DNA from 2 places in the Candidatus Sodalis pierantonii str. SOPE genome. Region 2 is predicted to be linked to the other one. Evidence: predicted binding sites of a transcription regulator. Region 2 holds the regulator's gene; the other holds the start of a gene.
What was found. Region 2 encodes CRP, which controls carbon source genes, mostly activating them, when cyclic AMP is high. Its sites were predicted from a motif close to ATGTGANNNNNNTCACAT; they were not measured.
Positions count from the first base shown of each region.

Region 1: a site for CRP is predicted at 1,921-1,938, ahead of SOPEG_RS02825 (ABC-F family ATPase). Genes of this name have one in related genera too.

Region 1 is NZ_CP006568.1:540,669-544,822, reverse strand. Features, by position in the region: partial or broken gene rlmF (23S rRNA (adenine(1618)-N(6))-methyltransferase RlmF) at 1-208, opposite strand, end outside; gene SOPEG_RS02825 (ABC-F family ATPase) at 306-1,901, opposite strand; gene ompX (outer membrane protein OmpX) at 2,494-3,012, opposite strand.
Region 2 is NZ_CP006568.1:226,613-230,766, reverse strand. Features, by position in the region: partial or broken gene SOPEG_RS01310 (YccS/YhfK family putative transporter) at 1-1,932, opposite strand, end outside; gene crp (cAMP-activated global transcriptional regulator CRP) at 1,985-2,617, opposite strand; partial or broken gene SOPEG_RS01300 (OsmC family protein) at 2,935-3,334, shown strand; gene SOPEG_RS29045 (phosphoribulokinase) at 3,441-4,154, opposite strand, start outside.

The DNA of each region.
Region 1 (4,154 bases), 310 kb from region 2:
GTAATGGTGGCAACAGCGCGCGGTTGAGCAGGGTCACCGCCGCCGGCGAGGCGAAATCCACCGAGGGCGTGCCGCCGGGCGTCGGTCGGACAAACGGGGCCAGCGGCGGGCAAGCGACCACCAGCGCGGCGAAATCATAGCGGCCACGGTGGCGATTGCGCGGATGTAAGGACGTCTTTTCCGCTGTGGGCAGAACGGATTTTTTCACGGCAAACTCATTGGGCTAACGGCCGGCGCCCGCAAGTGCGGGACGCCGGCGCGGGGTAAGGCAAACCTTGGCCGCGCAAGGAAAGGCCATTACCGATTCAGTTCACACCCTGACTGCGCAGGTAGTCTTCATAGTTGCCGCTAAAATCGACCACCCTGTCCAGCAGGATTTCCACGATCCGCGTTGCCAGCGAACTGACGAATTCCCGGTCATGAGAGACAAACAGCAGCGTTCCCTGATACAGCTCAAGGGCGGCATTCAGCGATTCGATGGACTCCATATCCAGATGGTTGGTGGGCTCGTCCATCAGCAAGATATTGGGCTTTTGCATCATCAGCTTACCAAACAGCATCCGGCCCTTCTCGCCGCCGGACAGCACGCCAACCGGCTTTTTAATATCATCTTGGCCAAACAGCAGCCGGCCAAGGATGCCGCGCACCGCCTGCTCATCGTCACCGGCCTGTTTCCACTGGCTCATCCAGTCGAACACCGTCATCATCTCGGCGAACTCGGCGGCGTGATCCTGGGCGTAATAGCCGATATTGGCGTTTTCCGACCATTTTATCTCACCGCTTTGCGGCGCCAGCTCGCCCATCAGCGTTCTGAGCCGGGTGGTCTTACCGATACCGTTGGCGCCGAGAATCGCCACTTTCTCACCCACCTCCACCATCATATTCAGGGCGCGAAATAGCGCCGCCGCCGCCTCGAAGCCCTGGGTCACCTGCTCTACCTGTAGAGCATTGCGAAACAGTTTCTTCTCTTGCTCAAAGCGGATAAACGGATTTTGCCGGCTGGAGGCTTTGATTTCGTCAAGCTTGATCTTATCGATCTGCCGGGCGCGTGAGGTCGCCTGGCGCGATTTGGATGCGTTGGCGCTAAAGCGGCTGACGAACGACTGCAGCTCGGCAATCTGGGCTTTTTTCTTGGCATTATCCGCCACCAGCCGCTCGCGCGCCTGCGTCGATGCCGTCATATACTCGTCATAGTTGCCCGGATAGATGCGCAACTCGCCATAATCCAAATCCGTCATATGGGTGCAGACCATGTTCAGGAAATGCCTGTCATGGGAGATGATGATCATCGTGCTGTTGTGCTCATTCAACACCTGCTCCAGCCAGCGGATGGTATTGATATCCAGGTTGTTGGTCGGTTCGTCAAGCAACAGAATGTCTGGATTGGCAAACAGCGCCTGCGCCAACAGCACGCGCAGCTTCCAGCCGGGCGCCACTTCGCTCATTGGGCCGTAATGCTGTTCCAGCGGAATGCCGACCCCCAGCAGCAGCTCGCCGGCGCGCGCTTCCGCGGGATAGCCATCCATTTCACCGTACAGCACTTCCAAATCCGCCACCCGGTATCCCTGCGCTTCGCTCATCTCCGGCAGGGCGTAAATGCTATCGCGCTCCTGTTTGACCGCCCACAACTCCCCATGGCCCATGATAACGGTATCCAACACGCTATTTTGTTCGAAAGCGAATTGATCCTGACGCAATTTACCGAGGCGCTCGTTGGAATCCAGGCTGACATTGCCGGCGGTAGGCGTCAAATCGCCGCCCAGAATTTTCATCAGGGTAGATTTACCGCAGCCGTTGGCGCCAATGAGGCCGTAGCGGTTGCCGCCGCCAAACTTGACGGAAATGTTCTCGAACAGCGGTTTACTGCCGAATTGCATGGTGATGTTATTACTTATCAGCAAAGGAGAGACTCTTAATAAAGTGTGACATTCACCATATTATGCCATAAAGCGGCGCGAGATGGCGCCTAATCTGTGGTCTGTCGCGACAGGATGACGACACGACTCTCAACAGGGCCGTTTCGCAAGCCGGGCCGCAAAATGGCTAAGCCCCACCCTAGAGAAGGAGGACCGAACGCAGGGGGGAGGGGGAAATTCGCCAGAGGCGAAAGGGTCTAGGCCACGCGCTTATCAGCGAGCCCCGCGAGCGGGTTGAGTCGATAAACCCAAAGAGCATTACGGGTAACCAAAGGGAAACGCCAGTGGCCTTATGTCAGGCACGAAGGAGTTAGGAGTCAAATCACGCTGCGGTTAAGTGATGCATGACAGCGACGCGTCAAGCATGGGTGCTCTTCGCTTCAGGAAGGGTGTAGTCAGGCAGATTGCGGGTATAGCCAAGTAGAGGCGTCTGGCTCGAGGGAGAAACGGTTGCCAAGGAGCGCGGCGATCATAAGGCGCGCCAAAACGGCGCGCCTTCACCCGGTGAAACATCAAACCTTCCACCGGAGCAGCCATCAGGCGGCAAAGCCACAAAGGGCCGCCGCCCGCATGAGACTTAGAAGCGGTAACCTACACCGGCAATCCAGGTACCGACGTCGGTGGAACGGATACGGCTTTGTTCATAGGAGACGTCAAGCGCAACGTTTTCCATCGGGTTGAACTGCAGACCGGCACCATAGGCAACGCCGACATCGCTGCTGCTGCCACGGCGATTACCGTCCTGGGCATTCGAGATGGATTTGCCATAGCCCAGACCGACGACGCCGTACAGGCTGGCCCAATCATTGATGCGCCAAGCCGGACCAGCGGTGAAGCCGTAGTATTGACCTTTATCGTAATCGCCGCTTTCAGCGCGGTTTTTTTCGATATAGGTGAACGAGGAGATTACGCCCAGCGGCTGGTCATTGTCCCACTCGTAGCGGTATTTTAAGTTAAAGCCGTTAGCTTTGTTCGCTACGCCCTGCAGGTCACCCTGTGCATAACCGGCGGAAACGGTGCTTTCACCTGCTGTTGCGGAACCTGCTGCCACTGCCAAAACGCAAGCTAAAGCTGAAAGACATGCAATTTTTTTCATAACCACCTCAAATGTGAATGTACGTCCTAACCATGAAAATATACCAAAACCTAGCATGAAACTTTGCTTAATAATTGTTGTCTAAATAAAGGTATCGTGTAACATAAGTTTTCAGACACTTCTATCCTATTCATTTTACTTATGTTTTGAACCGCCGTCCCAAAAGGACCTTTACTTATCCTTACAACATATCCAGAACATTCCGAATCGACCGTTTAAAAAATAGACCTTTACCGATGATTTTTCCTATCTTTTTACGTTTTTTTCACGCTTCCGTACAGGCGAAACGGCATAAAAAGAAATCTTATTTAATAAGTATTTAATTTCATGCCTTGCCGGCGGGCTTATTTTCGCACTCAACGGCAGAAAAAAGCACCTTTGCGCCGCGCGCAAAAGGTCTTAAAACGAAATAATAATTATTCCCAACCCAGCTTCACTCTGTGGGTTTCCAAAAATATATTCCCTTCCTTTAAGAAATAGTGGCGGCGCGGTGCCGAAACGGTAGTTATATCTCGCCCACCGCCTGGGCGTTATCCCGCTGCCGAGGAAAGAATAGAGCCAAAGAGCGGGGAATAAAAGCGCCACCTGCACTGAAAATATAAGATGTCTTCATTAAACCCGCCGCTTTTTATTCCCGCTGGCTATAACCTCATCGCCCCTAGCCTCATTACCGTTGCTCGCGGCGCGAGGCGGCCCTGCGCGCGCTGGGGCATTGGCCGAAGCTGGGGGGATACGTCTTGATGCCGCTCCCCGCAGCCTTTGCTCAAATTTTTTGGCGCCTTATGGCGCTGGCTATCGGCTAATTTTGGCTCTCATGGCGCTGGCTATCGGCTAAGTCGCGCCCTGATTATGAAATTGGCTACCTTATCGCGATCATGCCCCCGTGAGAGGCGGTTGCGCAAGGGGAAGAATCGTAGGAGGATAGAATATGCCCTTACTCCCTACCCGCATCCTCGTCGGCAGGGCGTGGCAGCGCAGCCTACCGGCGCTAGCGCGGACGATAGCGCAAAACCCCGGCGTCGTAGCGGCATCCGAAAAACGCGCGCGCATGGCCAGTGCTGATAAACAGGTCTGACTGTCAGCCGGCATTGCTGTTGCGCCCCCGTCTGCTGCATGGCGCAAACGGTCGGCATGCTTGATGC
Region 2 (4,154 bases):
GGGCCATCAGTGTTGAAAATACCCGGATTTTCGGTGCTCGGGCCGTCATATTCCAGCCGTTGCTGACAGCTTTGCAGCGCCACCTCGCAAGAGGCCAGATAGTCTGGCCGCCAACGTATCGGTCAGCATATAGTGATCGCGCGCCAGCGTCGTCATGGCGTTGATGTGTTCGACAATGAACTGACTATGGGTGACCCATAAGCGCATATCGCTCAGATAGCGGGAATTGAACCCCGGCTCCTGCATCGCCTGGCTTAAGGAGGTGAACAAGGCATTGTGCGCTTGGTTGACCCGCATGCGGGCATAAGCCAGCGCGGGCGCGCCGGGGGCGGGCTGCAACAGCAGCCGCAACGCTTCCTGATCCCGCTCCAGCGCCTGATGGGCGTTTTTGCGCAACAGCCCGCTCTGCCATTGCGGCCACAGCCACAGCGTGCCGCCAAAGGCCAGCATACAGCCAATCAAGGTGTCCACCAGCCGCGGCAGCAGGAAATGCGCGCCGTTCAACGACAACAATTGCAGGGTATACACGGTCACCACCGTCATACCGGTCATCGACAGACCGTAATTTTTGCGCAGTACCAAATAGCCGGCCAGAGTCACCACCAGCATGTCGGTCAGGATGACGCCGTCGCCCATCTTTAGTTGAAGCGTACCCGCGGCAATCACCAGACCAGCCAGGGTACCCAGCGCCCGATGTTGTATACGCACCCGGGTCGTGTTGTAACCATTCTGACTGACAAACATGATGGTCATCAGGATCCAGTAAGGTTTCGGCAGATTGAACACCAGGCCCAAACTGCTGCCGACCGCCAGCATGAGGCCCAGGCGGGCGGCGTTACGCAGCGCCATCGATTTCAAGGAGCAATAACTGCGCAAGCGCCGGCCAGAACGGCAACCGCTGCTGGTTATCCGCCATCACATCGCGACGATAGAGGGGGCGCTGGGAACGCAACAGGCGATAGATGCGGCTGAAATGGAAATAGCAGAACTGGCCTACCGGGTTATCCGGATGGTGGCGGGCAATTTTTTCCAGCGCCGACAAGCCGGCATCCGCGGCAAACCGGTCAGGTTGGCGATGATAGAGAATATCGTCCGCCAGGACGCGCAGCCGGGGGCGACGATACGCGCGTTGTAGCGCAACACCGCCTCGGCGTGGCTTTGCTGCACCAGCTTTTGCACTTCATCCGGCTGATGCAGACTCACCGTGATATGCTCTTGCAGATCCAACGCGACCTGGAAGGCGTGCAGTAGTCTTTTGTACTGGCTGAGATGGTTGGCCGAGAGCATATGCAACTGCTGATACACTTGGGCAATCTGGTCGATGACCTTCTGCTGGCGGGCGAACAGCGGCGGTAGCGCACTGTTCGGATCGGTATGCTGAGTCAGCAAACTGTACTTCGCTTCGATATAATCCGCCAGTTCGCGGTAGAGCAGACTGAGCGCCTCGCGCATCGGCTGCTCTTGCCATAGCCGGAACCACAGCGCGTTAAACAGCCCATACCAGGCGGTCCCTGCCAGATAGAGCAGCGGCGGCAGCCAAAGCGGCACATTGCCGGTCAGCCCCAGGGTAAATACCGCGGCAATCAGCGATGCCGGCAGCAAGCGGCCGTGTAGCGGGCTTATTTCGCCGCTGACGCCGAACAGCAGCGCCAACCCCAGTATGACAAACGGCAGCGGCACGCCGTGCGCCAACAGCAGCTGGATGAAAATACTGCTCAGGGCGAACAGCGAGCCGCCGACCACCAGCCGCTTAAAGAAACGCTTATGGAGCTGATCAAGCCCGGCGATGTTGCAACAGGCGGGCACCAGCGAGAACAGCAGACCTTGCTGCAGGCTGCCGAACATCAGTCCGATGGCGACCGGCAGGCAAAGCACAATGGTCTGCCGCAGGGCATAATTCACTTCAGGGTGGTAGATGAGTCTGCGCCACATAAGTCAGCTAAAAAGGCATGGCCGTCCTGACCATGCCCGTGGTGAAAGGGGATTAGCGGGTTCCGTAAACGACAATGGTTTTACCGTGGGCAGAGATGAGATTTTGATCCTCAAGCATTTTCAAAATACGGCCGACCGTTTCCCGTGAACAGCCGACTATTTGGCCGATTTCCTGCCGGGTGATTTTTATTTGCATACCGTCCGGGTGAGTCATGGCGTCCGGCTGCTTGGCTAAATTCAATAACGTTTGCGCGATACGCCCAGTCACATCCAGGAAAGCCAGGTTGCCGACTTTCTCTGAGGTCACCTGCAGGCGGCTGGCCATTTGTGAAGACAGACGCATCAGAATGTCGGGATTGACCTGAATCAACTGGCGAAATTTCTTGTAGGATATCTCAGCCACTTCGCAGGCCGTTTTCGCCCGCACCCATGCGCTGCGCTCCTGCCCCTCTTCAAACAACCCCAGTTCGCCGATAAAATCGCCCTGATTCAGGTAGGAGAGGATCATCTCCTTGCCTTCTTCGTCCTTGATAAGCACTGCGACGGAGCCTTTGACGATATAGTAGAGCGTTTCTGCCTTTTCACCCTGGTGAATCAACGTACTCTTCGATGGATACTTATGAATATGGCAATGAGACAGGAACCATTCGAGAGTCGGGTCTGTTTGCGGTTTGCCGAGAACCATTCGCTGTTATCCTCTTTTGTCATCGCCGCCCTGTTTAGGAACGGTGTATTCCCTGTAAGGTAAGGTGTTATTATGATGTCGTTCCGTTCATAAACGGAACCTCGCAAGGGAATTTATCAGGGTCCAATGTTGGTGACGTTTCGATCGCTCTCTTGCTCTTTCACTGTCGGTGAGTTCGATCCTGCCTTGTTTTTTAGCATAGCTTTAAGAAACTGTCTTGTGTTGTCTCGCTTCAGCATGATGCATCTGCGGTTACATTGCCAGTTTGGCGGCAAAAAGGTAGTCTTTCACAAAGAATATTATCAGGAGTTAACGATATGCAAGCGCGAGTAAAGTGGGTAGAAGGGCTGTCTTTTATCGGCGAATCCGCCTCGGGCCACCAGATTATCATAGATGGCAACAGCGGCGAAAAGGCCCCAAGCCCAATGGAAATGCTGCTTATGTCCGCCGGCGGCTGTAGCGCTATTGACGTGGTTTCGATTCTGCAAAAGGGCCGCGCCGATGTGCGCGACTGTGAGGTCAAGTTAACCTCGACGCGCCGCGAGGAAGCGCCGCGTCTGTTTATCCAAATCAATCTGCATTTTATCGTCACCGGCCGCGATTTGACGGATAAGATCGTCGAGCGCGCTGTCGGCGGAAAAGTATTGTTCGGTCTCGCTGATGCTGGGTAAAGCCGCCAGTATCACCCACAGCTTTGAGGTACGTCGCCTCGACTGATCGCGCGGGGCGCGCTTGACTGCCGGGGCGCGGCGCTAAGCCGCATAATGCCTCACCCGATTGGCGCCGCGCGTCGTTCCCGCGCGCGGCGCCTGCGTGAAGCCGCTTAGCGAATCTGTTTCCCTTCCAGCAATTGCTTGACTAGCGGCGCCATGATCAGTTCCATCGCCAAACCCATTTTGCCGCCCGGCACCACCAGCGTATTGATATTGGAAATGAAAGATCCCTGCAGCATCGCCAGTAAATAGGGAAAATCCATGGCGTCCAGGCCGCGAAAGTGAATAACCACAAAGCTTTCGTCCAGCGACGGGATCGCTTTGGCGGCGAACTGATTGGAGGTGTCCACCGTCGGCACCCGCTGAAAGTTGATATGGGTACGGAAAAATTGCGGCGTGATAAAATTGATATAATCTTCCATGGATCGCACCACGGAATCCATGACCGCTTCGCGGGAGTGGCCCCGTTCGTTGGTATCGCGCATCAATTTCTGGATCCACTCCAGATTGACTATCGGCACCACCCCCACCAGCAAATCCACGTGCCGCGCAACGTCATTATGCTCGGTCACAACGCCGCCGTGCAGCCCCTCGTAGAATAGGACGTCGGTAGGTTCCGGCAGGGGCTGCCAGGGGGTAAAGGTGCCGGGGACCTGATTATAAGGAACCGCTTCGTCGTAGGTATGCAAATATTTGCGCGCCTGCCCGCGTCCGCTTTCCCCATAGTGATAAAACGTTCTTTCCAGAAGATCGAAGTTATTCGCATCCGGGCCGAAATAACTCACGTGCCGACCTAAATCGAGCGCTTTACGAATGGCCAAATC